Regions from separate parts of the Brevibacillus jepli genome, predicted to be linked through region 2. Evidence: predicted binding sites of a transcription regulator. Region 2 holds the regulator's gene; the other holds the start of a gene.
What was found. Region 2 encodes LexA, which represses DNA repair genes until DNA is damaged. Its sites were predicted from a motif close to CGAACATATGTTCG; they were not measured.
Positions count from the first base shown of each region.

Region 1: the regulator LexA is predicted to act here: its motif matches at 14,952-14,965, upstream of AB1L17_RS30105 (carbohydrate kinase).

Region 1 is NZ_JBFEFW010000050.1:2,501-19,057, forward strand. It holds gene AB1L17_RS30035 (HesB/YadR/YfhF family protein) at 1-133, shown strand, start outside; gene AB1L17_RS30040 (hypothetical protein) at 275-1,183, shown strand; gene menC (o-succinylbenzoate synthase) at 1,257-2,405, opposite strand; gene AB1L17_RS30050 (M20 peptidase aminoacylase family protein) at 2,407-3,564, opposite strand; gene AB1L17_RS30055 (YfcC family protein) at 3,618-5,027, opposite strand; gene AB1L17_RS30060 (sigma-54 interaction domain-containing protein) at 5,207-7,231, opposite strand; gene AB1L17_RS30065 (LytTR family DNA-binding domain-containing protein) at 7,391-8,062, shown strand; gene scpC (succinyl-CoA:acetate CoA-transferase ScpC) at 8,204-9,715, shown strand; gene AB1L17_RS30075 (cytochrome d ubiquinol oxidase subunit II) at 9,789-10,820, opposite strand; gene AB1L17_RS30080 (cytochrome ubiquinol oxidase subunit I) at 10,817-12,151, opposite strand; gene AB1L17_RS30085 (pirin family protein) at 12,316-13,089, opposite strand; gene AB1L17_RS30090 (DoxX family protein) at 13,147-13,533, opposite strand; gene AB1L17_RS30095 (FMN-dependent NADH-azoreductase) at 13,609-14,235, opposite strand; gene AB1L17_RS30100 (MarR family winged helix-turn-helix transcriptional regulator) at 14,371-14,817, opposite strand; gene AB1L17_RS30105 (carbohydrate kinase) at 15,008-16,108, shown strand; gene AB1L17_RS30110 (pseudouridine-5'-phosphate glycosidase) at 16,112-16,557, shown strand, end outside.
Region 2 is NZ_JBFEFW010000001.1:305,475-322,031, forward strand. It holds gene AB1L17_RS01505 (hypothetical protein) at 312-713, opposite strand; gene AB1L17_RS01510 (hypothetical protein) at 835-1,197, opposite strand; gene AB1L17_RS01515 (hypothetical protein) at 1,234-1,371, opposite strand; gene yjcZ (sporulation protein YjcZ) at 1,660-1,746, opposite strand; gene AB1L17_RS01525 (hypothetical protein) at 1,986-2,315, shown strand; gene AB1L17_RS01530 (hypothetical protein) at 2,590-3,222, opposite strand; gene AB1L17_RS01535 (hypothetical protein) at 3,372-3,683, opposite strand; partial or broken gene AB1L17_RS01540 (NAD-dependent epimerase/dehydratase family protein) at 3,928-4,668, shown strand; gene AB1L17_RS01545 (ArsR/SmtB family transcription factor) at 4,849-5,193, shown strand; gene AB1L17_RS01550 (SRPBCC domain-containing protein) at 5,225-5,740, shown strand; gene AB1L17_RS01555 (FusB/FusC family EF-G-binding protein) at 5,809-6,447, opposite strand; gene AB1L17_RS01560 (CD3324 family protein) at 6,607-6,870, opposite strand; gene AB1L17_RS01565 (lipoprotein BA_5634 family protein) at 7,291-7,878, shown strand; gene AB1L17_RS01570 (hypothetical protein) at 7,848-8,111, opposite strand; gene AB1L17_RS01575 (metal-sensing transcriptional repressor) at 8,377-8,658, shown strand; gene AB1L17_RS01580 (MATE family efflux transporter) at 8,672-10,048, shown strand; gene AB1L17_RS01585 (SOS response-associated peptidase) at 10,340-11,029, shown strand; gene AB1L17_RS01590 (DUF4269 domain-containing protein) at 11,026-11,601, opposite strand; gene AB1L17_RS01595 (DUF456 domain-containing protein) at 11,710-12,195, shown strand; gene lexA (transcriptional repressor LexA) at 12,253-12,876, opposite strand; gene yneA (cell division suppressor protein YneA) at 13,039-13,377, shown strand; gene AB1L17_RS01610 (DUF896 domain-containing protein) at 13,455-13,652, shown strand; gene crcB (fluoride efflux transporter CrcB) at 13,755-14,117, shown strand; gene AB1L17_RS01620 (HelD family protein) at 14,140-16,389, shown strand; gene AB1L17_RS01625 (HesB/IscA family protein) at 16,454-16,557, opposite strand, start outside.

The DNA.
Region 1 (16,557 bases), on a different contig from region 2:
AATCGGCATTTCGACAGTAGAGGATGGCATTACATTCTATATGGAAAAAGATGAGCTGTGGTATATGAATGGAAAAGGGTTGATTGTCGATTATCGACCGGATACAGATGAAGTAGATTTTAAGCTGGATTAAGGGAAATGATAGCTAGTAGATAAAGGGGGCTCCGGATATTCGGGGCCTTTTACTATGAGCAAAAAATCAAAAATATCATACTTTACAAACAAAAATGTATGTTATATTATGGGTACATAAATGGAAAAAGGAGGAAGTTATATGCGTTTACTTGATTCTTACTTGGAGCTTGGCATTACGGGAATGGCACGTGCAGCTGTAGCGGGATGGTTCGACGGTCATTATGGGGCAGCCTTATTGGCAGGGTACTTCATGAATCGTGAGCACGATCTCCCTGAACATGTAAAAGACGGCATTGAGCGGACATGCGAGTCCTTCCGCAAGCAGAAGCCTGAATGGTTTGTTCCACTAGATCAAGACGAGCAAGCTGACCCCTCCTTGTTACAGCACGTCATCAATGGCCTCCAGCAAAATGTGAAGCAGCTTCGGACCTCAGGCCATGGGCTAGCACTAGGTGTGTTGGCATTAAAAGCACTGCGCGAACGCCCTGATATGATCACTCCAACTGTGGTGAATGGATTGGTCAAGATTCTCCAAGCGACGACAGAAGACAGGAAAGACCGATATTGGGGCATCGATGATTACCATGGTATGACGATTGACGATGTCAAGGACGAGGTTGCGCCTTACGATACAACCGCAGAGATGGCAGAGCGGGCGTTTGACGAGTTGCATTTGGTTATACCGCCGCGTGATATTAACGGGGTACGCTATCATTTGGCGAGCGAGGTCGTCCATAACATCACACATGCTCATGCGTTAACAGATCTGGAGCGATTCGGTTATGAGGATATTGTGAAGCCTGGTATCGAGAACCATCGTCTTCAAATCTATTTGAATCGCCATGTTCCTGAGTTTACTTTGGAGGATGAGGTGAAGGAGCCGGCGTTCGAGGAAATTTTTTCACCGCTATACTGGGAAAGACTATACAGCGATCCTCATGCATTGAAGCTTCCGTATGCTGCACTGGATCTACTAAAGCGGTTTCCGCCAGAGAAGAGGGCTCTTGCCGAGCGTAATTTGTGCAAGCTTTTGACGATTACGGATTAATACAATCACCTAAATAAAAAGAACAGGGAGGCCAATAGGCACTCTCTGTTCTTTTTCACTTCGATTGATTCGTCTACCAGGTCGGAATGACCGTCGTAGTAGACTCGCGATTGGCATGGTAGCTTTTATGCTCGATCAAGGCATTGCGAATGGCAGACTCATTGATTTCGAAGCCAATTCCCGGAGCGGTTGGTACAGCCAGCATACCAGGAGCTGCAAAATCGATGACGGGTGTCACGATATCTTCAGCAAAATAGCGATGGGAAGGAGACGTATCGCCAGCAATCGTAAAGTTGCCAAGCGATGCCATCGCGATATTGTGAGCACGGCCAATCCCCGCCTCCAGCATTCCTCCGCACCATACAGGCACGCCGCGTGACGCACATAGGTCATGGATTTTCTTGGCGTCTGTCAGACCGCCTACGCGACCGATTTTGATGTTGATGATCCGGCAGCTGCCCAGCTCAAGTGCTTTGCGGGCATCTTCCACGGTATGAATACTCTCATCGAGGCAGATCGGTGTTTGCAGTTCCCTTTGCAAGGTCGCATGGTCGATGATGTCGTCATGGGCCAAAGGCTGTTCAATCATGATCAGACCGAAGCCATCCAAAGCCTTCAGCATCTCCATGTCCGCCAGTGTATACGCAGAGTTTGCATCCGCCATCAGAGGGACGTCTGGCCCAAACGTGTTGCGAATTGCACGCATTGGCTCGACATCAAAGCCGGGTTTGATCTTTACTTTAATTTTTTTGTAGCCATCACGGATGAAGCCGTCTACGCGTTGCAGCAGTTTTTCGATAGTCGGCTCGATTCCGATACTCACACCGACATCAATCGTCGTACGAGTTCCGCCCAATGCTTGGGAGAGGGAGAGGCCGTTCATTTTGGCGTACAGATCCCAGACGGCACCTTCCAAAGCGGCTTTGGCCATATGGTTGCGGCGCATCCAGGAGAAGAGACGGGATACGTCATCAGGATGCTCGATCTCACGTGCAAACAGCTGTGGGATCAAATACTTTTCAAGCATGTACCAGACTGTATCGACGTCTTCTTCATTGTAGACAGGGACGTCCATCGCGACGCTTTCGCCGAAGCCGACATGGGAACCGCTGTATGCACGTACCAGAATGCATTCCTTGTGGGTCTCGACTCCCATGCTCGTCTCAAAAGGGGAATTCAACGGGATTTTGATTCGTTGCAGGTCCACGCGTTCGATTTTCATGTCATCTCTCCTCAACCGTTCGTTTGGATGGGCATTCAAACGTTTTCAGTACCGTTCTTGCCAAAATCTCGATTCCGTCTAGCAGTGCTTCTTTTTCAAAAGTCATCTGCGGGTGATGAAGTCCTGGTGTAAGGCCACAGCCTAATCCAAGCATGGTCGCACGAAGCTGTGGACGTTCCTTGGTGTAGTAGTGGAAGTCTTCCGCGCCAGGTGTCTGGATCGGTGGTTCGAGCTTATCTGCTCCCAATGTTTGGGTAATGGCATCCGCCATGATCAGTCTCGCTTCTTCGTTCACTTCCGCGGCATAGACGCGTTCGGTGATCTCGTAAGTCAGCTCAACCTCATACAGACGGGAAACGTGCTGCAAAATGTGCTCGACACGGGCAAATAGGGCGTGAATGACTTCATTCGTCTGTGCCCGCAGATCCAAGTGGAAATGCGCTGAGCCCGGAATGATATTGCTGCTTTTGCTGCCGGCTGCAAGCTGCGTCATTTTGACGGAATACGGAACGAGTGGATCAAGGTGAATGCCTTTTAACTGCTCGACAATCGCAGCGGCTACCTCAATGGCATTGACCCCGAGATGAGGTCGTGCGCCGTGAGCATCTGCACCTTTGATCTGTCCAAAAATGGTCCCCGCCGCGCCGTGCATAATAGCGGAAGCAGCCGTGCCGCGAGGGATTTCCTGAATGGGACGCAAATGAACGCCGTACAGGAAATCAATGTCGTCCACAACCTTCTTGTTTACCATGGCAAGCGCGCCATTTCCGCTTTCTTCCGCTGGTTGGAAAATGAGCTTCAGACGCCCAGGGAGCTGAACGTCCATCGCTTGCAAAACCATGAGGACGCCTAACGCCATGGTCATGTGCGCATCGTGTCCGCAGGAATGGTTCGCGGTAAAGACGCCGTTCACTTCTTGCCAGAGTGCATCCATGTCTGCTCGTACGCCTACAGTGAATTTTCCTGGGGTCAGATCGCCCCATTCGCCGACGACTCCCGTCACGTCGTCAAAGGTAGTGACGCGGCAATTGTGTTTGTTCAAGAAGTCTGCGATGAAAGAGGTAGTCTGGACTTCCTCCCAGCTTATCTCTGGATGTTGATGAAGATGATCGTATAGAGAAAAAATGGCGGGCTGCAATTGTTCGATAGTTGTGCGCATGGTTCCTCCATCGGTTTGTTCGTGGGTAGTCGATAAGTGAAGCGAAGGCTACTTTAAGAAACGCCGATTGTCACAGCGACAATGAGAGCGACTGAGGCAATCACGGCCCAGCCGAGCAAGAGCTTCCAAATGAATTTGACCCATTTCTCATACGGAATGCCTGCAACAGCCAGATAGCCCATCAACGCAGAAGAAGTCGGGATAATGGAGTTGGTTACCGCATCACCGTATTGGAAGGCGAGTACTGCTACCTGACGTTGGATGCCGAGCAAGTCCGCAATCGGCACCATGATTGGCATGGTAGTCGCTGCCTGTCCACTTCCAGAAGAAATGAAGAGATTAAGAAACGCTTGAATCACAAACATGGCGATGACGTTTACGGCATCTGGCAAATGACCAATCGCCGAGGTCAAACCGTTAATCATCGTATCAATGATTTTTCCGTCTTCCAGGACGACCGTAATGGCGCGGGCAAAACCGACGATCAGCGCGCCAAACGTAACGGCTTTCGCACCAGCGACAAAGGAGTCAAACAGCGTATTGACCGACAAACCACCGAGGAGACCAGCGACCAGACCCATGATCAGGAAGGAAGCGGTGAGCTCCGTCAGGAACCATTCGTACTTGAATACACCGTATACGTTAAAAGCGAGACCACAGACCATCACAAGGAACACGAGCTTGTGACGCGCATTCAAATCAGGAATGTCTACTGTTGCTTGCTCAGGGCTTGCTTGGTTCTCAACGCCATAAAGCACACTCTTGGTCGGGTCTGCTTTGACACGATACGCATAGCGCATGACGTACCAGATGGCAAAGGCGAGTACGAAGACATATACGACAGCACGGAAGGTGAGTCCAGAGAAGAGCGGCAATTGTGCGAGCGACTGCGCGACCCCAACTGTAAATGGATTGATCATCCCGCCCATGAAGCCCGCTGCTGCTCCCATGGTAATCATCGCGGTACCCGTTACGGCATCGAACCCCATCGCACGAGCCAGCGCGATACCGATCGGAACGAAAATAATGCTTTCTTCCGCCATTCCCATGGTGAAGCCACCGATGGAGAAGAGGAACATGGAAGCGGGAATGAGTAGCTTTTCCCGACCTTCCAGATGTCGGACACCTTTATTGATCCCGGCCTCAATCGCTCCGGTCTGGCGGATGATTCCGAATACACCGCTTACAATAAAGATGTAGAAAATGATTTGTGAGCCTTTCTGCATCCCTTCTGGAATCGCTTTGAACATGTCAAAGAATGAGACCGGGTCACTCTCTACAGGATGGTAGCTCCCGTTAACCACGACTGTTTTACCAGAGGCTTCGTCCTTGACCCGTTCGAACTCACCCGTCGGGAGTACGTAGGAAGCTAGGGCTGCCAAAATGATGATAATAAAGAGGATGGCGTACGTATGCGGCACAGAAAAACGTTTCTTTGCAGGCTTCGATTGATGTGTAGACATGAGGTCACCTCGCTTTTTTTTGCTTATTACAAGCAAGGGGCGTGCCAAGTGTCGAAATTTCGTGAAAACAAGCGGTATGAGTGGTTTTTCTTCAGAAAGGAAAAAGGGTAGCATAAGCTTTAGGAATGTTTATTAGGTTTTATGCAGCCTAATACATCCTATTATTCATTGGGCGGAAGTTAAATCCGCCCGTGTGTTCGTAGCAATTCGATACCTGTCAACGTGATAGTGGTTCCTTGCCGCGTCGTTCCAGAACGTACCAAGCCTTGCTGTTCCAGCGATTTTAGCTTGTTCCGCAGGGCGCTCTCCGTCCAGCCAACGGATTGCAGTGCAGGGGAATGCGCCAGCTGATAACGGCCTACCGGTTTGTTGGAAATGTAATAATGATGCAAGCAATATAGAATATCCAAGTCTCGGTCGTCGTCTATAGTCGGGACAATAGCTGCCTGCTGCTTTTGAAACAAGCGGTCCGTCAAGCGCTTGGGGAGATCCTGAACACCGATGACAGGATGCTCGCTTACCGTGATGGCATAGTCGACGACATTTTTCAGTTCACGGATATTCCCCCGCCAGTCATGACGATTGAATAACTCCATTACTTCTGGTGACCATGATTTGCGAATACCTTGTTGCTCCAGATGCTCCTCAATGAGGAGTGGGATATCACTGATTCGCTCACGCAACGCCGGAATCTGGATCGGCAGGACAGCTAAACGATAGAACAGATCCTCGCGAAAAACCCCTTGGGAAACGGCATCCTCCAAATCGCGGTTGGTAGCTGCGATGATGCGGCAATCCACAGACAGAATGCCCGTACCGCCTACACGGATGACCTGCTTTTCTTGCAGCACGCGAAGCAGCTTGACCTGAATGGCCCCAGAGATATCACCGACTTCATCGAGAAAAATCGTGCCACCGTCCGCTTGCTCAAACAGACCGGGCTTCCCACCCTTTCGTGCTCCAGTGAAGGCACCATCTTCGTAGCCGAACAGCTCGCTCTCCAGCAGGTTTTCCGGCAAAGAGGCACAGTTGATCGCCACGAAGGGTCCATTCTTGCGCAGAGAGTGCTGGTGAATAGCATGGGCGAACAGCTCTTTTCCCGTTCCGTTTTCGCCTGTAAGCAGGATCGTTTGGTTGTTTTTCGCCATTTTTTTGCCGAGCTCGATGGCTTGGAGCAGAGGTTGGCTTTTTCCTTTGATATCAGAAAACGAGTAGGTCGCTGTATGACCGCGCAAAGTGAGCGTGGTTCGCAAGCGCTGGATTTCGGTCACGTCTTTTAGCGTACAAACAAAGCCTAAATGCTCGTGCCTGCGGCGGATGCTCTGACTGCTGACGATAAATTGTCTATGATCAATAGAGACGAGGGCATCCTCCTGATCCTCCGTTTCAAAAAAGGGCTGCAGCAAGCTGTGTTCCTTCAACACCGTATAGGGCTGTCCGACAATAGGGGAGGCATGCGGACAAAACAACTCAACGGCGACATCGTTCATAAACGTGATCAGACCTTGCTCGTTACAAGCAATAACGGGGTCTTTGACTGCCTGAAACGTAGATTGTAGCTGGCTGTTCAGCTTCTGTACTTCCGCGTAGGAGGTGCCGAGCATTTTGGCGAGCTCAGACATTTCTGCAATGAAGGCAGACAAGTACTCGCGCTCCCACTCAATCGGCACACCTACCTTACGCCCCGTATCAATCAGGTCATGAATGTTGATTTTGCGAAAACCAAGATCGATAACCTCCACATGAGGAGGAAGCGGTACGTCGGGAATGCTCATAATGATGGCATACTGAAATTCGAGTTCATCAAAAGTACAGCCAGGGTGAAAGGGAACGTAATTCAAATGGTCGACGTTCGCCTCAAGTAAATTTTGAATGACCTCCTGTGCAGTCACAGGCGAATTGTTCATGACAGGGACGGTCGTTCCCGGGGGTATCTGCATCAATGCTTTCATTTTGCGCAGCTCAAAAAAACGGTTTAATACTGTGATGGGTACGGAATCGGCCACGGCTTGGCGGGCGACCGTATACAGCTCCGGAGATTTGGTCGTGATAAAAACATGATCGACTCCGCTCAAGTCGGGAATGTGTTCATGGCTGGCATAACCGATGACTTTGCAATACGGCTCGAAATAAGCCCGCAGCTCTTTTAGCAAAAATTCGAGTGTGTCCGTTCCTTTTGCAATCAAGACAATGGTGTGATCCATGCTGCACCGCCTTTACTCAAACAATCGTGAATGTTTTGTAATCTCATGATAGCACAGTGCTTGGCAGTAATCGGATGGATTCGCTTGTATAGAGAGGAAAGACAAGGATTGATTTGCGGGCAGGGAAGTGTGTTTTAATAGAAGAAAGGAGGAATCAGCATGGAGGACAGATTGGTTCCAGAGGTGCTGCAAATGATTGGGGAAGTCGTGCCAGAAGGGGTATCGATCGCGATCTCTGACGGTTCACAATACTTGTACTACCAGCCGAGTTCCAATATTGATTTGAAAATTACGCCAGGGGATGTAGTACCTATCGGCTCGGCTACCCATCAAGCGCTCATGGAAATGGGAAAAGTGGGGCATCAGGTGGAGAGTCGTATTTTTGGCGTCCCGTACTACGGACTCTCGCTTCCGTTGGTGCGCGATGGTCAGATCATGGGCTGTATTACCGCCATCTATCCGCCTCAAACTGTTCCGCTCACTAATCCGGAGCCGCGTCTATCGTTTTTGATCGGAAAAGGGGAGGACGGCTGGCTGCCGATTCCGTTGACCGAGATCGTCTACATCAGCTCCCATGAAGGGAAAACGCTTCTGCATACGGCAAGTGGCTCTTATGCCAACAAATACAACATGGCTGAGCTTGCGTACATGCTGCCGCAAGAGCGATTCGTGCGCTGTCACCGGTCTTATTTCGTCAATATGGAGTCGATTGGCTTCATTCACCCGCATTTTCATTCCACGTTTTTGTTGGAAATGAAGGACAAGCAGAAGACGAGAGTCCCGGTGAGCCAGACATACGCCAGTTCATTTCGACAATTGCTTGGCTTTTGAAATGTTTGACATATGAGAATGGTTCGCTGTCGCTTTTTCTAGCTAAACGCGTAAATATTCTGCTTTGTTGGAAATCGAGTGCCCGCTCAGAATCTGTATGCTAGTGTAATAGCAACAAAGATGGCATGGGAGGTCACAATGATGTGGGAGCGCTTACGCGATAAACGACTGGCAGATAAAATCGTGACAGCTGAGGTAGCAGCAGGATGGATTGAGGATGGCATGACGATCGGGTTAAGTGGTTTCACGCGTGCTGGTGATGCCAAGGTCGTGCCGCTCGCATTGGCTGAGCTGGCGAAAAAAGAGAACAAGCCTTTTGGCGTAAACGTATATACAGGAGCGTCACTCGGCTCCGATGTGGATGCCGTGATGGCGGAAGCGGGGATCATCAACAAGCGATTGCCTTTTCAGGCTGATCCGGTCATGCGCAAAAAAATCAACGATGGCAGCATGATGTTCGTCGACCAGCATTTGTCGCATACAGCGGAAGCCATTCGCCAAGGAGCCATAGACGCTATCGATTATGCAATTGTGGAAGCGGTTGCAATTACAGAAGAGGGCATGATCATTCCGGCAACATCCGTGGGGAACTCTAATATTTTTGTGGAAAATGCCAAGCATGTCATCATTGAGCTGAACATGGCTCAATCGGTGGAGCTGGAAGGCATCCATGATATTTATACACCAGCCATGCAAGGAGAACGCGAACCAATTCCGCTCACGTCCGTAGATCAGCGAATGGGCACAGCAGGGATTCCTGTTGACCCGAATAAAGTAAAAGGAATTGTCCTGACGAATCAATTGGACTCTCCATCGACGATTGTGGAACCGGACGAAGAAACGGCACAGATTGCGGCGCATCTGATCGAGTTTTTGCGTCAGGAGGTAAAAGAGGGGCGCTTGCCGAACAATCTCGCGCCATTGCAATCGGGAATCGGCTCGGTAGCCAATGCGGTTTTCAACGGGTTCCTCGATTCAGAATTCACGGATCTGACTGTCTTCTCGGAGGTATTGCAGGATGCGGTGTTTGATCTGCTCGATGCGGGCAAAATTTCGTTTGCCTCAGGCTGTTCGATCACGCTGACGGCTGACAAGATGAAGCATGTTACTGACAACTTCGCCCAATACCGCGACAAGCTGCTCTTGCGTCCGCAAGAAATTACGAACCATCCGGAGCTGATTCGCCGCCTTGGTCTGATTGCAATCAATACCGCGATTGAAGCGGACATCTATGGCAACGTCAATTCGACCAACGTATCGGGCACGAGAATGATGAACGGAATCGGCGGCTCTGGTGATTTCGCCCGCAACGCCCGTCTGGGCATCTTCGTTACCAAGTCGATCGCGAAGGGCGGCAACATATCAAGCATCGTACCTTTTGCCTCCCATGTGGATCATACCGAGCACGATGTAGATATTATCGTCACCGAGCAAGGCTTGGCAGACCTGAGAGGCTTGGCTCCGCGTCAAAGAGCCATCAAAATAATCGAGAACTGTGCGCATCCGATGTACCGCGATCAATTGAGAGCGTATTACGAGGAAGCACTCACACGCGGTGGACACACTCCGCATGTACTGGAAAAGGCATTCTCCTGGCACGTTCGTTATGCACAGGAAGGCACGATGCTTGCGAAGAAGCCTGCGCTCGTATAAGAAAAGAAAACACATAGCCAAACCCGCCGGGGCTGATGAATGCCTGGGCGGGTTTTTTGGCGTGCAAAAGGATTCATTTTTGCCGGACGTACTGCTCGTCCTTCATGAACAGCCGCCAGAAATAGATAAAACCAGGAACAAGAATGGCAAAGCCGACCAAATAACAAATGAACAAGGCGTGGAACGTATCAGGATGCGTAAAGCTGGACTCAATCGTCACATGGGGATAAACGATGTAAGGCAGTCGTGCCGCACCGTACGCATAGCTGGCGAGCAAGTATTGTGTCGTGGCGACAATGACAGCGATTCGCGGCAGATGGATGCCGAAGTATCGACGGTCCTGGGGCAGCAAGAGGGCGATATAGCTGATGAAAAAGCAGACCGCAGATGCAATGAGCCAGGGTAGATAGTCGAGAATGCGGTCGTACAGCCATTTCGCCTCCATTTGCATGGTGAGTACGGTGACCAATGCCGCAAGCAACGTGATCGGACCCAGAAGCACGGCATCCCGGCGATAGACGGCGAAGGCCTGCTTTTCACCTGCGACGAAGGAGTAGTCTGCGAGCAATAGAGACGAGAGGAAGAGCGTGCTGCTGACGGCAAGGCCGATGTAGGAATAGACGTGGGGGCTGGTAATAAACAGTCCCCAGTCGAGATACTCCACACCATTGATCATCCGCGAGAACCCGCCCTGGGTCACGGGAAGTACACTGATTAACAGAGCCGGAACCAATATCCCGGTGATGCCGGAGACGATGCTGAGCATCTTGTCATACTTGTAAATCAGGTGCGAAAACACCATAAACGTACTGCGAATCAGCATCAATAACACCACGAGACATCCGGGAACCAGCAGCAGGCTCCCAAGCGTGTAGGTCGCACCAGGAAAAAACGTTACGAGCGCTACGACGATCAATACGATAAAGACGTTCACGACCTCCCAGGAGGGAGAGAGGTAGCGATTGGCGATTTGGGTTGCCTTGGTTTTTTCACGATTTAAGTAGATCATCGACCAGAATCCGGCACCGAAGTCGAAGGAGGCAGCGACGGAATAGATGACGACAAAAATCCAGAGCAGCGTAATGGCAATAATGGTGTCGGTCATGCCGTTCCTCCATCTATTTTTGGCTGTTCCTGCGGATCGAGCTCCAAAGGATGGCGGCCAAAATAACTGCGGAATACGAGCAGGGTGACGACCGCAAAAAACACGTACACCGAGAGGAATATCCAGAAGAGCGTAGAGATGCCTGCGGCTTGGGTAGCGGCGTCTGCTGTTTTCATCACACGATACACCACCCATGGCTGTCGTCCCGTGCAAGCAAAAATCCAGCCGAATTCAATGCCTAACAAGGCGAGCGGTCCACTCGCGACAAATACCCAGAGAACCCAGCGAGGAAACTGAGAGCGTTTCAGCATCTTTTTCCAAGCGAAACCGATAAAGCCAACGAAGATCAGCAAGCTGCCGATAATCACCATCCCGTTAAAAAGGGTATGGACGTAGAGCGGGGGCCACAGCTCCTCTGGAAAATCATCAAGACCGACGACGACCTCGTCAAAGCGATTGGCTGCAAGGAAGCTGAGCGCCCATGGAATTTCGATCGCGTATTTGACTTCTTTTGTCTCGCGATCGGTAAAGCCGCCAATCGCGAGTGGGGCGTATGCTTGTGTTTCAAACAACCCTTCGGCAGCGGCTAGCTTTTCCGGCTGGTATTTATGCAAAAGCTGCGCGGATTCATGTCCGTTCAATGCGGTTAAAAGGGAGAAGGTGCCGCCTACAATTAATCCGGCCAAGAGTGCTTTTTGATGGTACAAATAAACGCGACTGCCTTTGTCTGCGCGTAGCATCTTCCACGCTGCAACGCCAGCGACGATAAATGCTCCTGTCATATAAGCAGAGACCGTCACATGGCCTGCTGTCACAATAAAGCTGGGGTTGAAAAAGGCTTTCCATGGGTCTACGTCCACGATCTGCCCATCGACCATCCGAAAGCCAGTAGGAGTCCCTTCAAATGCGTGGACATTCGTAATCAGGATCGCGGAGGCCGTCGCACCGAGCAGTACCATGAATAAGCTCAATAGACGCATGTTGCGGGAGAGACGGTGCGCGGCGTAGACGTAGATGGACATAAATAAGGCTTCCACGAAGAAAGCGAATATTTCGATCTGAAAAGGCAGCGAAATTACCCTGCCGACGATCTCCATGAACCCGGGCCATAACAAGGAAAGCTGGACACCAGCAATTGTTCCAGAGGGGATGGCAACACCAAGCAAGATCGCCTGGGCTTTTGTCCAGCGTTTGGCCATGATCTCGTAATCGCGGTCACGCGTCCGCCAAAAAAGAAGCTCCACAAGCAAGATCATGAGTGGGAGGCCAACGCCTAAAGTCGCAAAAATAATATGAAAGGCCATGGTCGTCCCAAAAATGGCTCTGGTCATAACGATATCTTCCACGTTCAACTTCCTTTCTGATCGGCCCCAAAAATTGTTAACGATTTCCTCGTTAATGTCCCATGTGGAGGCGGAGTTTATACGAAAAAGACCGTCACAAAAATGTGACGGCCTGGTTGGGATGATTGAATAAGGGCAGTTGGAAGAATCAATTATTTACGATAGAGCGGATAATCCACTTCAGTCGGTACTTGAATCAACACCAGACGGAGGGGGGCATCGGATGTTGCTTGGTAGATGGCTGTGCTGTTTTCCTCAGCGGAGAGGACGACAAAGTCACCTGTGCTTGCTGGCATCAGATTTTCGCTGACGACTGCTTTCTCTGCAACGCTCCCAGTCCCTTCGACAATGACGACAGCGTGAGAATAGCCAGAGGGTAGCTCATGTGCATATGATGCTCCTGCCGGAATCGTGATATCGCTCATCATGGAATCTGTTACTAGCTGAATGGGCGCAGACGGTCCAACGATGTGTTTTACCCGTACACCATCTACATCCTCATACGGAAACGCTTCGTGATCATACTGATTGTAGGTCGGTGGCTGTTTCGTTGTTTGCGCGAGATGCGGTTCAAACCAGATTTGAAACATTTCCGTATCCTTGCCGAGTTCTTCTGCATGGTACGCACCAGAGCCGGTTTGCATGATCTGCGCGCCGCCTGTCGATACTTCCTGAAGGTTCCCGAGTGTATCCCGATGACCGACTGTCCCGGTGAGGACGTAAGACAAAATCTCAAAGCCGGAGTGGGGGTGTAACGGGATTTCAAATGTCTTCAGTGATTTTGCCCATGCCCAATAAAAAAGTGGTCCTACCCGTTTTACAACGGAGCCTTCATGTGGGAAGCCAATTGGTTTGCTCTCTACGATTTCACCGTCGCCAAAATGTCCTTTTGCTTGCTCGTTCTGTGTGTAGACGCGGATTTCCATCTGGTGTTACCTCCCTCTAGTACGATTGCTGGCTTACGGGTATTGAGGGATCACCGATTAAAACAAAACGTATGCTCCTGGACCAATCAAAGCCACACCGATAACGACTGCGATTAAGGTCAGGTTGTATTCAAATCCGTTTTGCGTGACCCAATATCCATTTTGACCGTGTACCTTCAGAATGGCAACCAGCATTGTGAATGCGAGCAAAATAGAGCTTGCCCAAATACCTACACCTGCCGCAAACATGAGACCACCGACGAGCTCAGCCAAGCCAGCGACAAAAGCCATAGCGACGCCAGGTTTAACTCCGATAGACTCCAGCCAGCCGCCAGTTCCTTTCAAACCATAACCGCCAAACCAACCAAACAGCTTCTGAGCACCATGCCCTGCAAACGTCAAACCGATGACCAAACGAATTAACAGCAATCCAGTATCCAACACTTTTCATCTCTCCTTAATTATTTTTAATTAATATATCTTTATTTTGAGATATTTGTCCAAAAAGGCTGGCGGGCCTTAGAAGGATTCCGCCAGTTTTGCTGCTTTTTCTACACCAGCTGCAACGAGCTCAGCTGCTTTGTCTTGGAATTGGTTGTGACCTTCTACGATCACTTCTGTTACATTGCTGATGCCCCAGAAACCGAGCACAGTGCGCATGTATTTATTAGCCATTTCGATTTCAGCCATTGGGCCTTCGGAATAAACGCCACCACGTGCGCTCAACAGAGCTACTTTTTTGTCACCCATCAGACCAACTGGACCTTCAGCAGTGTACTTGAATGTTTTACCTGCTTGAGAGAGGTAATCTACATACGTGTGCAATACTGCAGGAGCCGAGAAGTTCCACATTGGGAATGCGATAACAACTTTGTCAGCGTCTGCGAATTGGTTCAGGTATTTGTTAACCAGTTCAGTTCCTTTTTGCTCATCAGCAGTCAGCTCGTAGCCGTTTCCAGCTTTCCACATAGCAGTGAGCAAGTCATTGCCATAGTAAGGGAGGTTTTCTGCAAACAGATCCAATTCAGCGATTTCATCGTTTGGATGTGTCTCTCTGTATGTCTTCGTGAAAGCTTCGTACAGCTTTACACTTGTAGCCTGCTCAACTGGGCGGTCGTTTGCTTTAATAAAAAGTACTTTACTCATGATAATTTTATTCCCCTTCCATTTAGTAAGTCACTAACTTTTAATGTGTAAATCTTGATTTTAAGATTATTATGTTTAAGATCTTTTGTCAACACTTTTTTAAAACGATTGTGGTGGAGAGAGGGGACTGCTCATCTAATAAGTAGCCTGAGCAGTGCGTCCCAACTTTTTTAGCAACTCGATTGCCTGACGCTGTTCTTCTGGTGTGAGTCCCTCCATCGCTTTTTCGATTGCCAGCTGATGAGGAGGGAAGATTTCAGACAAAAATTGGTGTCCTTTTTCCGTCAGCTCCGCATAAATCACGCGACGATCTGCCGAACAGGGCTTGCGAATGAGCAATTGCTTCTTCTCAAGCTTGTCCACAACGTATGTGATGTTTCCGCTGGAGATCAATATTTTTTCGCCAATTTGCTGCAATGGTTGAGGACCTTTATGAAATAATACCTCTAAGACTCCGAACTCGGTTGGATTCAGGCCATGCTGGCGAATGTGACGATTGGAGTGAGCGGTAACCCAGTTGTATGACCTCGATAATACTACAAAAAGATCGAGGGGATCATTCCGCAGTGGTTTGTCAGACATATGGACCCTCCTATTCATCGAAACTTCGATATCTTTAATTTAAGATAATCCTACAGGTCGTATGCAGATTTGTCAATTTGAGATGAGAAAAATAATAATGAAAACAGGTCTATGCAAAACAAATGTCTTTATGATAAACTTTTGTTTGTAAACGAGCTGTGAAAGCGAAACAGAAGAAAGGAGGATGACCGTGGAAAAAGACATGCAGATCCTTCATCACATCCGGCAAAATCCTTTTATCTCGCAACAGGAGCTGGCCGATCTGATTGGTATCTCACGTTCAGCGGTAGCTGGCTACATCGCGCAGCTGACCAAACGTGGAGAAATCAAAGGACGGGCTTATGTGCTTCGTGATGAAGGAATGATTGCTTGTATCGGCGGGGCCAACCTGGACCGTAAAGCACGCGGCAAGCAACAGGTGCGCCTACACTCATCCAATCCGGTAACGATTATGGAATCGTGTGGAGGGGTGGCACGAAATATCGCGGAGAACCTCGGACGTCTTGGCTGCAATACGTCGCTCATTACTAGCATTGGTGAGGACAAGGAAGGCGATTGGCTTTTGCAGGAGACGAAAAAGCATGGGGTGCATATCAGCCAAGTGTGGCGACTGCCTACGCAGCGGACGGGAACGTATACAGCGCTTCTCGATATCGATGGCGAAATGGTTGTTTCCTTGGCGAATATGGATATTTACGATGCTCTCACACCGGAGATGTTCGCGGAGAAATGGTCGCACATTGCAGCAGCCCACGTGGTTTTCATCGATACAAACATTCCGGCGGACTGCCTGGCCTACATCATCGAACGTTGTCGGGAGGAAAACATCCTGCTCTTCGTTGACCCGGTCTCTTCAATTAAAGCAAAGAAGCTCCCACAGCAATTGGACGGAGTAGAAGCGATTTTGCCAAATCGCGAAGAAGCCGAGCTGATGGCTGGCATGAAGATCACCACGATCGAAGAATGCGCCGAGGCTTGCCGCAAGATCAGGGAACGAGGCGTTAAGCACGTCATCGTGACCTTGGGTGAAGAAGGAATTTATTATCAGTCCGAGGATGTTGAGGAGCATATGGCTCCGTATCCAACGGAAGTAGTAGATGTAACAGGTGCGGGAGATGCGTTCGCGTCGGGACTCTTGTATGGCATTGTAAACGGAGAGTCTTTCCAGAGAGCGTGCCGCTTGGGATTGGCAGCATCAGCCTTGACATTGCAAACAGAGCAATCCGTATCTCCTCTATTAAAAGCAGAACAATTGGAACTGGCCGTAGAACAATTCGAAAAGGAGCGATAAGACATGAAACAATATTTGACCTTTACTGAGGAAGTACGCCACGCACTGGAGAACAACCTGCCAGTAGTTGCCCTGGAGACGACGATTATTTCGCACGGTATGCCATATCCGCAAAACATTGAGATGGCAAAAGAAGTAGAACAAATCATTCGCGACAACGGTGCCGTACCAGCTACGATCGGAATCATGGACGGCAAAATCAAAATCGGTTTGACTGACAGCGAGCTGGAAGAGTTTGCGACGAACAAGAATGTAGCAAAAGTAAGCCGTCGCGACTTCGCTTACATTTTGGCTAGCGGTAAAATCGGTGCGACTACAGTAGCGGCAACCATGATCGCAGCTGAGATGGCTGGCATCCACATGTTTGCAACTGGCGGTATCGGCGGGGTACACCGTGAAGGCGAAATCACTTGGGACGTATCCGCTGACCTGACTGAACTGGCGCAAAC
Region 2 (16,557 bases):
TGATATATGATGCATGAATCTCCGCAAGGCTCCGATGGATGATTTGAACCTAACTTTTTAAGAAGTTTTTTGAACATGGTAATCACCTCCAAGGAAGATATGTTTTCCACGTATTACCATATTATTTTCGGTAGGTGACTATAAGAACAGTTAGTTTGTTTACAAATTGCTCATTTCATATCTTTTGGTAAAAGTCTTCAAGCGTACATCTCCAAGCTGAGAGTGGAGACATTGCCCATAAGTAAATCGGTAATCATAGCAGGACGACCGTACCTGTCTTCATTATCAGGACGGGCTAACATGTATATTTTTTACTGAATCGTATAAGTAGCGACGATAACATTTTGATCCTCATAGGAATATGGGGCTTGAAATTGTACGTAGCGATATCCGTCCTCCTTAGCTTTAATAATGATACCTGTCGTACCGCTCCAAATCTGTGTATTTTGATCATTATAGACTGTGTAATTAGCGAAGCTACCTTTGGGGCTAATACGAAGCTCCTGCCCTTTTTTTAAATAAATCGCTTCTTTCTCGCTTAACTGGCCAGGATTAAGGTAGTAGTATTTTGTGAATGGTTGTTCTTTTGTTTGCTCCGTGGATGCAGTGGTTGGTTCATCTTGTACTTGAGCATGGGTAGATGAGGAAGCATATGCAGGTGCGGCAGAGATAAGTAAAGCGAGAATAGCAATAGAGAGAAGCTGTTTTTTCATACCTATTACACCCCTTTGTATCAATTCTGATCAATTTCTAAAAACACGAACTAAAGATAATTATAGGGAACAAGGCTGCCAACTTGGAGCAAGTGGCAAAAGGTAATAAGCATCCGCCATCTCATCCTCGAAAATGACGAGCATTTTTCTGCTTCAAAATGGAATAGAACATGATAATTCCAGATCCTAGTAAGCCAATAACACTCATCACCGTATCATAAGGATGAAAATGGTGGGTAAATACTTGAGCAGTAGAAAGTCCCCACAGTAATGTAGGGATAAACAGGAAGATATGTACTTTACCATTATGCGTGAACCTGACATAGGTAAGAGCTACTACCGTAGAAACGAGATAACTGAGCGAGAAAAGGATCGTGTCACCGGTCGAAATCGTTACGGGAGTATCGCTTGAGAGAAGTGATTTTCCGGCCCAAAGAATAAAGAACCAAAAAGCAAATGCCAATCCAATCAGCATTCTTATCATGACTGGGTGCTTATCAGTCTTTCTTTGATTGTTTTTTTAAGCGTTATAGGTTGGCCATCCGCAATACCCATCAGCTTCACATGGTACATGTTGTTCTTTTGCGTTGCTAACACCAGGAAATGAAAGAGACAGTAATAAAGCAGCAGCAATACCGAACAGAGTAAGCTTTTTCATAAATCTTCCCCCTCGAAAGTTATATTTCCAAAAAAAGTATACGCGCAGGAACGCCATATATTCTGAAAATAAAAGGGAGTAGCTGGTTGAGCTACTCCAATCATTGTTGCAAAGGATATCATGCTGAGCAATCCTACAAGAATCAGGGGCAAGATGTAATAATAAGAGAACATAGTAATCCAATTAAATAATTGTTGAAAAGCTTCTGGAGATACGGGGCCTTTTCCCATATTATCGTAAAAATGGGTAAGAAAGGGCAGCTTAGCCGCCCTTAGCATTGGACTGATATTAGCAATCATCACAACTGCAGGCAACAATTGTTAATAAAACGAAAAGAACTAAGACTAAAGAAAAATTATCGTCAAAAAATCCCATTGATATCACCCCTATCTGAGAATGAGGAACAACCCCAAACTCAAGCTATGCAATTTGGGGAACGATGTAAGGGCGATATCACATATAGTGAAAAATTTGGGCATGCAAAACATAACAAATTGCTCAGGAAGATAGGGGGCTTAAGGTGGCTGAAGCTCTTAAACAGAAACTAGAGTGGATGTTTAACAGTGGTTATCTAACCAATACTGGGATGAGATCTGGAAACGCTAGAAAAGCATTTGAATTTTGAATATACATGTGAGTGGGCACGTGCTGAAATTATTTCAATCAAAAGCGATGATTTCTGGTTTCACTTGAGTAAAGAGCAAGGGCTCTATTCTATCTATGCCATGAATAACTATAAGGGGAAGTATCAAGAATTAATTGGAATTGAAACAGTGCTTTCGGAGTTAAAAGGGGAAATCGACTATGAAATAGATGATGATTTTTTACAAGACACCATGTGGTGGAGATTTCATATACCGTGTGTTCAAGGGATACACTTTGTACCCCAGAAAGAGTGGAATGATGATACACCGATAGATTTTATAAGCGTTTTTATTCCCTGATAGCTTATTACGCAAATAGAAAAAAGAAAAACCTCCCAAAAAGGGAGCGCTGCTAGTAATTAGGGGACGTACTGTTCAGTCATTTTTGTGACGACTCCATTTGTTACTTCAATGTGGTCCTCTTCTTTGGGGGTGAAATGTGGGGCACAATGAATGTTTATGTGAAATGAGCATCTGATTATTACAAAAAAACCTCACCCAATAAGGTGAGGTGCTTGATAACAGCAAACATTGATGGACCAGCGAACGACGCTCAAATTTTTGAGTTCGAGCTTTAGTACATTCTCGTGATGATCCGTGAATGTGTTCCGTCTTCGGTAACCTCCCAGCCTCTTGGTATTTCAAAAGAAAAGGATGGCGAGGGATGCTTGAGAACTTCAATGCTTGATTGAGTAGGCACATTGCTTATATTGACAATATGTTTTTCATAGAGATTTACCCCTACGACGACCCAGCCATAAGGTACGGGCTGACTGGTACTTATCCATTTATTCTCCAGCTCATTAGGCTGGTATCGTTTTTTCGTCTCATTTTTTATATCGATATAAGCTTGTCTTTTACTGTTATAACCTCTACCGATTACGACCCAGCCGGAAGGTACATTAAAGCTATAGCTTCTTTCCACCGCACCATACGGAGCACCAACAATGTATTTGGCTACTTCATATCCAAGTGTCCCTCCACGGTGTGGCTCTCTTTCGATAGAAATCCAACCATTTGGCATGAATGTATCGTAAGCTACTACTAACGTATCACCATACTGCCAGTTACCTTCAAAGACATTTGTTGCTCGGGCGATATTATTTTTTCCCTTTGCTCCCGTATTCGTTTCTGCTGCTTGTGAAGGTACGATTAAGAACGATGATGCCAGGACGAAAATACCGAAACTTCTTACCAAGCTTTTCATAATCTTTCTCCTCCATATGAGTGCAATAAATAAAATACGTATGATAAATTCAAAGAAAAAATGGAAATACCTTCTTTTAATGGAAAAATTTAAAAGAAATTCACTCCATGGTTTAGCTAAAAATCGAATGTAGTGCCGCATTAGTAAAATCAAACAGCGACAATGAACAAAATAAAAAGCAGTGTCATCGGAATAATCCAAAGCAAAGGAATCGAATTCAGCCAGTAACTTACTTTGAAATTATGTTTGTGATAGGCAACCCAACTGCCAATAGCTGAAACGAGCAAAGCAAATGGATAAATGAGTACCGCATAGAAAACTTGCGGCAATGCACTTGTATCATTTTCATTTTCCGGCAAAAGAAAAGCAGTGAATGCTACAGTAAGGAGCCAAGCAAATAAGTAGAGCACATATACGCTCTGGCTAAACCAAAGGATAAGACATGTTGTTTTGTTCTTCATTTTTTTTGCCTCCCGTGATCAGTATCCTAGATACAGTTAGCAAGACGAGGGAATATGGAAAAAAGTAACAGTCGAATATAATTGGCCTCTTGGCAGGGATGGGTCCAAAATCTACAGGACGATATGTACGGCTCATCTCTACTTTGATCGGTTACAGAGTTCGATTGCATTCCCGATTATTAGCAAGGTCGATAGACAATCGAAGAAAATGAAAAAAGCCATAGTAGTGGGGGCAACAGGGGGTCATTGTGCAAACGTGCCGTATAACGAGATGGTAAGCAAGCTGATACCATTAGGTGAAGTCATCATGGAGGCTGCCAACCAGAGAGGCTTGAAGGTTGTCGCAGTAGACGGCATTTATCCATACGGGAGAAAGCAGATGGACATAGTGACGGAGGAGCATCCAAAGCACCCGCACACGAAGAAAGGAAAGATCCGGCTGGCATTTGAGCAAATGCTGTTCAGTAGCGATTGGAATCAGGTGCAGACGATGATTGTCAGATTGCCGGACTATTACGGACCAACTGCCAATCAAGCATCGTATTTGGGATCGACGCTCGAGTCGATCGCGGCTGGCAAACCGGCGTTTTTCATTGGCAATATGCATGTTCCTCGTGAATATGTTTACTTACCCGATGCGGCGAAGATGATTGTAGAACTGGCCAGCAGAGAGTTTGCCTATGGCCAAAACTGGAACATCCCGGGTTCAGGTATCATATCCGGCAGAGAAATTGTAAGAATTGCTCAAAAGGCTAGTGGCATTGCGAAACCTGTCATTCCTCTCGGGAAAATAGGATTGTCTTTACTCGGTATGTTCATTCCCGTGATGAAGGAAGTTGTCGAGATGCTTTACTTAACCGAAGAACCATTAATCCTAAGCAGAGAAAAATATAATCGGCTAATCGGACCGATTCCAGCGACGCAGTTCGAGCAGGGGATTACAGCAACGATCCAACATTTGCAGAATCGCACATCTATGAAATGAATGGTAAGCCATAGTTATTGATCAATCACTAATCCAAACCAATAAAGGGCATTGAAGTTCTTTTGAATATTCCTTGACAGGAATATTCCTTATCGAGTATATTTGGGTTAAGAAATGATAAGCATATAGCTAAAGGGGATGAGATGAACGGAAAGTCCATCATGTAACGGGGTGAGTGACATGTCTGGGAAAAATCCGTGCATGGACTTGGCGACGCTCGCTGCTTTGGCTGAACCAAATCGTATGAAAATCGTCGAGCTCTTGCGCGACGGAGCTTTAACTGTGGGGGAAATCGCTGATCGACTAGGGATTCGGCAGCCCCAAGCCTCGAAGCATTTGAAGGTGCTCAGTGACAACGGGATCGTGGAAGTAAAAGCCGAAGCCAACCGCCGGATTTACAAGCTACAGCCAGAACCATTCCAAGCGCTTGATTCTTGGGTGAGGTCCTTCCAGCGCGTTATGGAGGACAGATTCGATCAACTGGATGACTACTTGCGGGAACTGCAGAACAAGGACAATTCATGAGATTATTCAAATCGATGAGGAGGAATTTTCAATGGCAAAAAGCGCAATGGTTTCGAGGGTAGAGAATGATCGAGTGCTGGTATTGGAGCGTGTGTTCGACGCTCCCCAAGATCTCGTGTTCAAGATGTTTAAAGAGCCTGAGCATCTCAAGCGTTGGTGGGGACCGAAAGGCTGGGAGCTTCCGGTTTGTAACATCGATTTCCGACCGGGTGGTGTTTGGCACTACTGCATGAAATGTGTCGATCAGAGCATGGGAGAATATTTCGGCATGGAATCATGGGGCAAAGGCGTTTATAAGGAAATTGTCGAGCCAGAGAAGATCGTCTATACGGATTACTTTTCAGATGCAGAAGGCAATTCAAACGATACCATGCCATCGACTGAGGTCACGCTGGAATTCATCGATTTGGGCGGCAAGACGAAGCTGGTGAACCGTGCTGAATATGTGTCCGCAGAAGCGCTTAAGACTGTCATGGATATGGGCATGCTCGAAGGCGTTACCCAAACTTGGGATCGACTCGAAGAGATTCTGATTGAGGTCAAGTAAGATCAAATAGAATAGATAAGGCCGCCTGGCTTCGAGAGCAGGCGGCTGTTTTCATTTTGGCATACAGATTATTTGACCATGAGCGCAATAAAATCGTGCAGCTTATCTAGCGAAATGATATTTTGATTGCATGTCACGCTGTCTTGGCAAATGTAGTTTCCTTTTTTTAAATATGTGCCATCACTGGAGCCTTTGGCTTCAAGAACGAACATGCCAATTTCCTCAAAGCGATTACAGAGCGCACATACGCCTTTTTTATTCATGCTTGTAAACTGTCCGTGAATGCCAATCAGTTTTCCTTCATGGTTGGCGATAATATATTTCTTGTCCGTCGCGGTATCTAGCCAGCTTATATAGGAAATCTCTGAAAAATTGATCTCAGTTAAATTCGGGACTTTTAGCTTTTTTACTTTCGGGAAGAGTTTCTTGATCGAAGACTCTGTGGGAGCAGGGAATGGGATCACAAAGGATGAGAGTAGATGCAAGAACTGCTTACCCTCCGCTTTTTCTTTGATCGTGTCAATCGGTTGCAAAAGCTCTTTTTGTTCTGGTGTGATGCTCGGAAACAACTGAAAAATTTCTTCGTGGGCGATTTCTTTACGAGCACGTATGACGTTGACATCTGTACTGGTCGCATAGGCGTTCATAATTGCTTGAACGCGAGATTTAATAAAATGATAGTGATGCGTATGAATAAAAGGCTCCATGTTTAGGTTCCTCCTGTCTTGTCTGTTGGATGGGGCTTTTCTTTACTTTAAAGGGTTTGTTGTGGGTGAGAAAGGGAGAAGACATTTCGTAAACAAACTCGCCATACGAGAAAAGCACTGACACCCTGAATGGAAGGGTTGTCAGTGCTTTTTGAGCGTCTATCTGGTGTATACGATTTTTTTTATCGTCTCTGTAGACAAAAAGTATTTCTCCGCTAGCTGAGAAATGGACGACCCGGCCTGAAAGCTGCTTTTGATTGCCGTATTGCGCTCATCTAATAGTTTTCTTCCGCCAGTACGCGTGCCCCATTTTTGATGGGCTACTTTTGTCTTCGGAATATAAATGGTTTCTCCTTGCACGTACTTTTGAATTTCTGCCAGTAACGATTCAGGAAGGATTAAATTTGCTTTCACACACTTCATTTCTGCTCGCTCCTTATTTATGAATACGAAAATAAGGGGCAAAGCCAAGAAATAGGAAATGAGATACGCAAATGAAGGCGATGATTCGATTAAACGTAAGACCACCTCATGCAAAGTATCGCCTTACTATTCCTAGGCTTTGCATGAGCCGCTGCGGTATGTGGCAAATTGAGAAGATTCGCCATCTGTACACCCCCCTCGAGGTCCATTTTGAAAACAGCTTTCCCTTCCAATGCCAAAAGGGAGTATTTGTAATTATAAAAGAAAATGACTTTTTTGTATAACGATACTTACAAAAATGTAAGTGGATATGTAAGGAAAGTCGATGGTAAATGTCTCTATAGACCATTATAGTAATAGTTGCCTCGACTCCAGTAGGTGGATAGTAGGCTAGCTAGTAAGAGAGAGGGGAAAGTCATCATGAAATTACGCAAAAAATTTGGTCTTGGTGTAAGTTTGCTTTTTGCAGCCGTCTTGTTTACAGGATGCTCACAGGACGCAAATGGGATTATCTTATACGGAACGGAACAGCAAATAAATAACGCGTTAGCCAAACAGTCCAAAGACGTGACCGTGACTGATACTTATAGTGTGAAAATCGTTCCTGCAGGAGAACAAAACGCGATGGTCATGAACAAATCGATGGCTCAATCGCTACTCGAAAAGGAACTGCTTAGAAAAGTGGATGAGAAAAATAACACGACACCACTTAGTGCGCTGCCACTGATCGCAAACAGCGAAGGGGTATACTTCGCTAAAAATGAAACAACGAATCTAACAATTGGATCGAACAAGCTCTCTTTTCAAGGAAATGTAATCATTGGGGATGGACGTAGCTATGCTGATATTTTCGTGATTGTGGATGATTCAGCATGGGAGCAAGTGGAGGGAGACGCCAAGAAAGTATCTGTATGGGGATATAAGAATGATCCCAAAAATGAGATAGGAAATTATGATGTGGAAACGGAACAGCTCATTCACATGAAAGAAAATGAGACAAAGAAATAGAACGAGAGGCAGACTAATGGTCTGCCTATTCTTCCTTTATGTTGGATTTTTTGAGCTTTATTCGATAGATTTCGACGAGTGCAATGGACGCAGTTCGGAGTGATTGCGATAGCGAAGGGGAAGTCACCGACGGGGATTCGGGGGAGGATTTTGGTATTGGTTGCGATGTTGATCACAGAGACAGTATTCTGATAAATATTTGTCACATAAACACGTGAACCATCGGGTGTAATCTCTAATCACGGATACGATCACTCGGCTTGCATCCACTATGTGCACGCCTTTTTCCACTTTGGTCAAGCGACTTTCGAGAGGTTTACAGCATCCTCTGATGGTGAACGATTTTAGGAGCACAAAAATGTTTCATCAATGATCTCACGATAAACACTTACAGATTTCTATGGTAAGAATCTTTGGGGAAAAATCTGAAAATTCTTATCTAAACAACTGGAAATAACCCCCCCAGGGGGATACAATGAATGAAAAGGGGGTGAGCGAGTGAATGAGCATACGCATGAGCATAAGTACCGAAAACAGGTTGTCAATCGCCTTGCACGAATCGAAGGGCATGTACGTGCCATAAAAGAAATGGCGAAGGAGGGCCGTGATTGTCCAGATCTGCTTCTGCAAATTGCTGCTGCGAGAAAGGCGCTCGATAGTGTTTCAAAAGTCATTTTTAACGATCATATTGAAAGCTGTCTGATCGAGGCTGTTCATCACGGTGGGGAAGAGCCTGTTTTGGCTGATATAAAAAAAGCATTGGACCACTTTATCCGATGAGAGGCTGATCTGTATGACGGGACATGTCATAGGAAATGAAGGACAATCATCGAAGCAAAAGATAAAGCTCATTCTTGCCTTAGCAGTACCTGCGATTATCGAAAACATCTTACAAACAGCTGTAGGGTTCGTAGATACTCTTTTTGTATCAAAGCTAGGATTGGCCGAAGTTACAGCCGTCGGTATTGCAAATACTGTGTTAGCCGTATACTTGGCTATTTTTATGGCACTAGGGATCGGGACCTCATCCTTGATTGCCAGAAGTGTCGGGGCAGGTGATTTTGAAAAAGCAAAAGTGCTTGCCCGACAGTCCACTTTGTTAGCTGCACTGGCGGGTATGATCTTCGGCCTCATTACGTTGCTTTTTGCAGAACCGCTGCTAAGTCTAATGGGTGCTGAACCTAAGGTACTAGCAGATGGGGCCATGTATTTACGCATTGTAGCAGTACCCTCCGTTTTTATTTCACTCATGCTCATTTTTGGAAGCATCCTTCGGGCAGCTGGTGACACCAAGACACCGATGAAGGTCAGCTGGTGGATTAATATTCTCCATATCGTCTTGGATTATCTTTTCATTTTTGGATTCTGGATCGTTCCGTCCTTAGGGGTTGCTGGAGCAGCTTGGGCGACAGTTATTGTGAGAATCATCGGTACCATTGTACTTTTTGTATACATTCAGCGATCAAAAATGGCGTTTTCACTTCGAACAGCCACCGATACTAACGGGAAATCATACAATGCTCCTCTACTCAAACTTTCCCTACCAGCTGCTGTAGAAAGAATCATTATGCGTCTTGGTCAAGTCCTGTACTTTGGCCTGATTGTCCGAATGGGCACCGATACGTACGCGGCTCATACGATAGCTGGTACAATCGAGAGTTTTTCTTACATGCCCGGCTATGGATTAGCTGTCGCGGCAACAACACTTGTGGGACAGAGCTTGGGAGCCAACCGCAGAGAAGATGCCTACCAATACGGAATGCTTACCACCTGGATAGCGGTCGTACTCATGTCAATCATTGGGCTGTTGATGTTTCTATTCTCACCGTGGTTAGCCAGTTGGTTTACCTCAGATCAAAATGCAATTGATATGGTGGTGACGGCCTTGCGTATCGATGCATTTGCCCAACCAGCTTTAGCTGTGGCAGTAGTGTTAGCGGGGGCCTTGCAAGGAGCTGGAGATACGAAAAGCCCAATGTACAGCACGGCCATCGGCATGTGGGTGATTCGCGTCATAGGTGTTTACTTGTTAGGAATTCATTTTCAAATGGGAATTGCAGGCGTATGGATCTCGATAGCCATCGATCTTTTCACAAGAGCCATTTTTCTCGCTTATAAATTCAGAAAAATCAAACAAAATATAAAGACAGAAATCGGAATGCCAGATTGAGATTAGTTATTTACAGTTTTTATAGAAAATCATAGACAGTTGGCGTAATTTCATGTTTGTAACCGATATCTATTCTGTACGGGTTAGGTCTTTTCATAACAACAAGAAATTTGACCCTGAGAAGTAATTCTTCTAGTGGTCTTCTTTTGTTATGTAGAAGAGGAGGATGTGATTGTTTTATTTGAACAAGATTCCCATGCGTGAAAGGTTTTAAATGCCTACCCGTGTGAAAGAGTAAGAGAGAAGACAAAAGTAATAAGTCTAGCAGGGGAAGGTTGTGAGGTGAATCGTATGTGCGGACGTTTTACACTCGTAACGAATTTGGAAAAATGGAAGGAACGGTTCCAGATCGAAGTCATCCCGTTTGAGATGGAACCACGGTACAATATTGCGCCGGGCCAGCTGGTTCCAGCGATTATTGCTGATCGCGGCAAGCGTCGGATTGGTCAGTTGAAGTGGGGATTGGTGCCGTCGTGGGCAGCAGATGAGAAGAGCAGCTACAAAATGATCAATGCTCGTTGCGAGACGTTAAATGAGAAGCCCGCGTTCAAACAGCTTTTCGTCAAGAAACGGTGCATCCTACCTGCTGACAGCTTTTATGAATGGATGAATTCAATCACAGGAAAGCAGCCCATGAGGATCATACTGAAAACGGGGGAACCATTCGCTTTTGCCGGATTGTATGATACGTGGATGAATCAAAAGGGAGAAAAAGTACATACGTGCACGATTGTGACGACACAGGCGAATGAAATCATGGAAAACATTCACGAGCGAATGCCAGTCATTTTAAAGAAACAGGACGAAGACTTATGGCTTGATCGAGAGAAGTATGATCAACTGGAGCTACAATCCCTCTTTACCCCCTATGAATCCAGCGAGATGAGCGTTTATCCGGTAACTACGAAAGTGGGCAGTCCCAAAAATGATGACCCTTCCTGCATTCAAGAAGTAGAGGTCGGGTCTTTGTTGATGGATTAACGATTCAGGAGGAGCTGAACCTTTTGGCGTAATTCCTGTTCTGTTAACGACTCCAATTGTAACAATGCCTCATAAGGATCGTCACCCGGAATATGAAAGTACTCGGCAAACGCGGGTTCTGTTTTGATGCCGCTTTGCTTGAGAGCCCTGATTTGTTGATAGGCTTCCTGTCCACCTATCGCTAGCAACCGTGCTTCCATATCCATATGTCGATAGGCATTTTGCTTCTCGACGGCAACCGGTTGAGCAAATAATTCAAACCAAAAGTCAGCCGCGAAAAACTGGATGACGCACGTGGCTATATCTTTTACGTTTATATGGGTTACTTCAAAGCCATGCAAGGAGCCAAAAGCTTTACATGCATTCTGTTCAAACTGTTCCAGATCATGACTCTCGCAAATGATGTCCAGGTCGCTTTGGAGAACATCAATGTCCAATGGAATGGTGCCAGCAAGAACAGGGCGGTACGGAGAAAGAACTTCCATGATGCGAGTCTCCTGGATCGCTTTCCAGGCTGATTTTTGACGGATCGTTCCGTGGCGCAAGTAAGAGAGGTCATGCCAATTTCTCATGAAGCTACCTCCGTTTCTGCTTTCTTTTAAAATAGTTTAGACAAAAGTGAATAAGTGCGCAACGAAATCAATGATCACTCGTATACCTAAATGAAGGGAGTGTCGTGGATGGAAATATTTTTGTGGATCGTAGTTGTGCTATTGTTTCTTTTGAGTATCGCCGGGATATTTTTACCCGTTCTACCTGATACGATTTTACTGTGGGTGGGCTTCTTGCTCTATCACTTTTTCATTGCCGATCCCGGAGCGGGATTGCCAGCATCATTTTGGTGGGGAATGGTCGTTCTAAGTATTCTGCTTTATGGTGCTGACTTATTGACGAATATGTACTTCGTGAAAAGGTACGGGGGGTCCAAGTGGTCGTCCATTGCGGCTGCTGTCGGTATTGTACTCGGGATATTCGTGTTTCCGCCGTTTGGTATGCTGATCTTGCCGTTCGTATTCGTTGTGCTAGTAGAGCTGATGGTGCAGAAGCAGACGATGGAGCGAGCAGTAAAAGCAGGTGTGGGCTCACTGATCGGATTTTTGGGCAGTGCGGTCGTAAAAGTAATTCTACAAGTGGCGATGATTGTCTGGTTTTTTATCGCCAGATAGCCTATCAAATAGAAAACGAAAAGGACAGCCGAGGCTGTCCTTTTTTATGTGTGGAAACTAGTGAATGAGTCGATAGACACCGATGACTTTTCCGAGAATGGATACATGCTCCAAGATGATCGGTTCCATCGTTGCATTTTCCGGTTGGAGTCGGAAGTGGTTCTTCTCTTTGAAAAATCTTTTGACAGTCGCTTCGTCTTCTTCGGTCATGGCTACAACGATGTCACCATTGTTCGCTACGTGCTGTTGGCGAACGATTACGTAGTCGCCGTCGAGAATCCCGGCATCAATCATACTATTTCCAGAGACGCGCAGCATATAGACCTTGTCAGAAGTCACGATATTATCTGGAAGCGGGAAGTATTCCTCTACATCCTCAATAGCAGTGATCGGCTGTCCAGCAGTTACTTTCCCGATTACAGGCACACGTACGACAGAGTCTTCGAAATTGTCTTGAAACCGATCTTCATCTGAAAGCAATTCGATGGCGCGAGGTTTGGTAGGGTCTCTGCGAATGAGGCCTTTTTTCTCTAATCGTGCCAAATGTCCATGTACGGTTGAGCTGGAAGCTAGTCCGACAGCTTCTCCGATTTCCCGCACAGAGGGTGGATATCCTTTATCACGAACTTCCTTTCGAATGAACTCGATGATGGCTTGTTGTCTACTCGATAATTTTGACATAGAAAGACACCTCTGATTTCTCGAACATATTTTCCTATATTATACCATGGGATCTTGCGTTCGACAAACATAAGTTCGATTATTTATTGACATGAACATATGTTCTCATTTATTATGAGGGTACAAGATAACAGAACGTATGTTTGTGAGGGGGCCATTATCATGAATTCATTGACAGTACGTAATCGTTTCGAGAAAAAAGAAGAGCGTCGCGTTCGTTTTGGTATCACGAGAGGACAAGCTCTCTTGTTTCTTATTACATTCACTCTCTTTTTTTACTTATTGACCGAACTAGTGTTTGCTTCTTCCGCAATGGAGGCACCACAAGGCAAAGAAGTGACGGTTCGCTCCGGCGATAGTCTATGGACGATTGCCGTTCGCCACAAAGCGGATCAAAATATGGATGTGCGTGACTACATCGTAGCGATTAAAGATGCGAACGATATGGATAGCAACAAGATTTACCCAGGTCAGACTCTCTTCATTCCCGATACTCAGTAAGTGTTCGGTCGTCTTGCGGGATCATTCGAATGTGGTATAATGAAGCGGCACTACTACAGAGTGGGAGGAAACCAGCAGTGGTATCTGACGCAGAAATTAAACGCATTAACGAATTGGTCAAAAAATCTCGCGAAGAAGGTTTGACCGAGGAAGAGAAGCTTGAGCAAAAAACGTTGCGCCAAAAGTACATTGACGCCGTTAAGCTTTCTTTGAGAGCAAATTTAGATTCTATCCGGTATGTGGAAGACCTTGAAGAAAATAAGCCAAAACAGTAAGATAACAATTACTGATACGACAGACATCCTCGCTTGACGCTAGGGTGTCTTTTTCTGTGACATACATAACGAGAACAGCTGATATCGTGGGGAGGGTAAGAGATGGCGTGGATAGCTGTGGCGGTAGGAGGAGCGGTTGGTTCTCTCGGGCGCTACCTGTTATCGTTGGCTGCCAATCAGCCAGGTTGGCCATGGGGAACATGGGTCGCCAATGTGTCTGGGTCCTTGATCATCGGCATTTTGTTCGTGGTTGGGAAAGAGCGGGGCTTTTTGTCGCCTGCTCTCTACCTTCTTTTTGCTACGGGAGTCATGGGAGGATTTACGACTTTCTCAAGTTTTTCACTGGAGGTTGTTTCCTTCTGGGGAGAAGGTCAATTACTGCGTGGCACTATGTACGCATTACTTAGCTTAGGAGTTAGTCTCCTTTCTTGTGCAGCTGGAATATGGCTGGCAAGGCAATGGTGATCGATGTGAGGGGGGAATGGATGTGAGTACACAGCATCGTGATTATGAGGTAGAACAAAAAAAGCTGGAAGAAACAGTTGCGTCGATTGACGAAGAAATTGCACAGCTGCGTGAGGAAATTCGAGAGGCAACAGATGACTATGTAAAGCAAGTCGTGAACTATAAAAAGGCGAAAGATTTACGCTACCTGGAAGATCAGGGCAGAGAGAAGCCATATTTCGGCAGAGTGGATTTCATGAAAGATGAAATCTATGAGTTGGATCAGGTTTATATCGGAAAACGAGGGATTGTGCGAAGCGATACGTTTGATTCAGTCGTCGTGGATTGGCGTGCGCCCATTGCCAGCCTATATTATTCCGGTGAGAGCAAAGACGCGTTTTACCGGATGGGACGAGAGATCGTACGTGGTGAGGTTCGATTAAAGCGGAATTTTGCCATAGAAGATGGAAAAATCGTCGGTATCTATGATGGAGCGGTAAAAGAGACCATTAACCGTGAAATGGGGCATCCTGACGAGTTTTTACAAGAGGGCTTCATCGATGAATTCTTGGCAGCAAATCTGAATCAGGCAAACGATAGCAGACTCAAGGACATTGTCGCTACAATCCAATCTGAGCAAAATGATATAATCCGGGCGGAAAAAGAACGGCCAATCGTCGTGCAAGGAGTAGCGGGGAGCGGAAAAACGACAATTGCCCTGCATCGGCTTTCCTATTTGATCTACAACTATCAGGATTCCATGATGTCCAAAAAGTTCATGGTGTTTGCGCCGAACCGGATGTTTCTTACTTACATCTCAGAGGTTTTGCCTGAGCTGGGGGTCGATGATGTACAACAGTCTACCTTTGTGGATTGGGCGGCGCGGCTCGTGAAGCCTCTTTTGCCAAAAGGATGGAGAATCACGAGTCCGGATAAACCTCTCCAATTATTTTTTGAAGACGGACAGGATGAGCGTCAGCAGGAAATCATGCGAAACAGGCTCCGCTTCAAAGGCTCACTCGCCTGTCGGGAGGCGTTGGAGCAATACATCCGTCATATCGTCGAAACAAGAATACCTTTTAAGAAGCTCAGCTTTTTATACAACAAAACGAAGCAAGTCTTTTCGATCCCGAGTGATTTTATTCGCCAATGCTTCCTGGAGCAATTCGCAAATATGCCGTATCATCGGCGGGTGGAAGCACTTCGTAAGCATTTGAAACAAGAAATGAACAAACAGCTGTTTTCCCATTTGCGCGAGCGAAAAGTCGATCTGGACAAAGAAGGCTTGTACAAATTCGAGAAAATGCTGGAGCAAATTCTGGACACGTATTTGACGCAGTTCCCGCGCCTGGAAATCTTCGCAGCTTATCGAGAGTTGATGGCTGATGAGGAATTGCTGCGCAAGCTCGTACCTGCTGATGTATCAGATGAGGTCGTTCGTGATGTGAGTCAGTCAAGCGCTGTGTTGTTTGCAGAGGAAAGACTAGAGCCGGAAGATATTGCGCCATTGTTATATTTACAACATATTGTCGAGGGAATGAATAAAGCAGAGCATTTTGATCATACGGTCGTAGATGAGGCGCAAGATTTGAGTGCACTAGAAATCGCCGTCATTGCATTGGCAACCAAGCGAAACTCGCTAACGATCGTCGGAGATATCGCGCAAGGTATTCATAGCTACAGGGGCATTCATGCGTGGGAGGAGTTGACGAAGGGGATCTTTGCTCAAATGTTTCCTTCCTATTACACGCTGTCGCAAAGCTATCGTTCGACGATTGAAATAATGCGTTGTGCCAATGAGGTTTTACGACAAATCGAATTGCCAGAGACCGTATTGGCAAAACCGGTTTTGCGACATGGTGACAAGCCTGTTATGGTAACGGCGAGTTCACGAGCACAGCTGTGGGAGGACGTCTCTTCGCGAGTGGCTGCCTACCAGAAGGAAGGCTTCAAAACGATCGCGATCGTTGCGAAAACGATTCAAGCGAGTAAAAAGGCGCATAAGGGCTTGCAAGACAAAATTGCAGATCTGACACTTCTAGGCAGCAAGGATAACCAATTCCCGGGTGGCGTAACTGTCATGCCTGCCTTTTTAACAAAAGGATTGCAGTTTGATGTGGTCATCTTGCTCGATGTAGAGGCCTATCAAAACAATGAATGGGACGCAAAGCTTTTGTATGTAGCCATGACTCGACCTGTCCATCGACTTGTTATGGCACAGATGGATGAAGCGTGTTCTCCGTTGTTAATAGATTTACCGGCAGAACTGTATACCAGAGCTGTTGACGAATAAAGACTCCAAACGAAAAGAAAACCCTCTGCCAGTCAAGAAGGCAGAGGGTTTATCTGTATCAAGCTTAGTGGTCACCTGTGTTACCTTTAGAAGGGTTGGTAATGACAAAGCCTTCTTGTGGCAAGAAGAGGTAATCGATGATAACACCGTCCAGCAATGGCTCGTCTT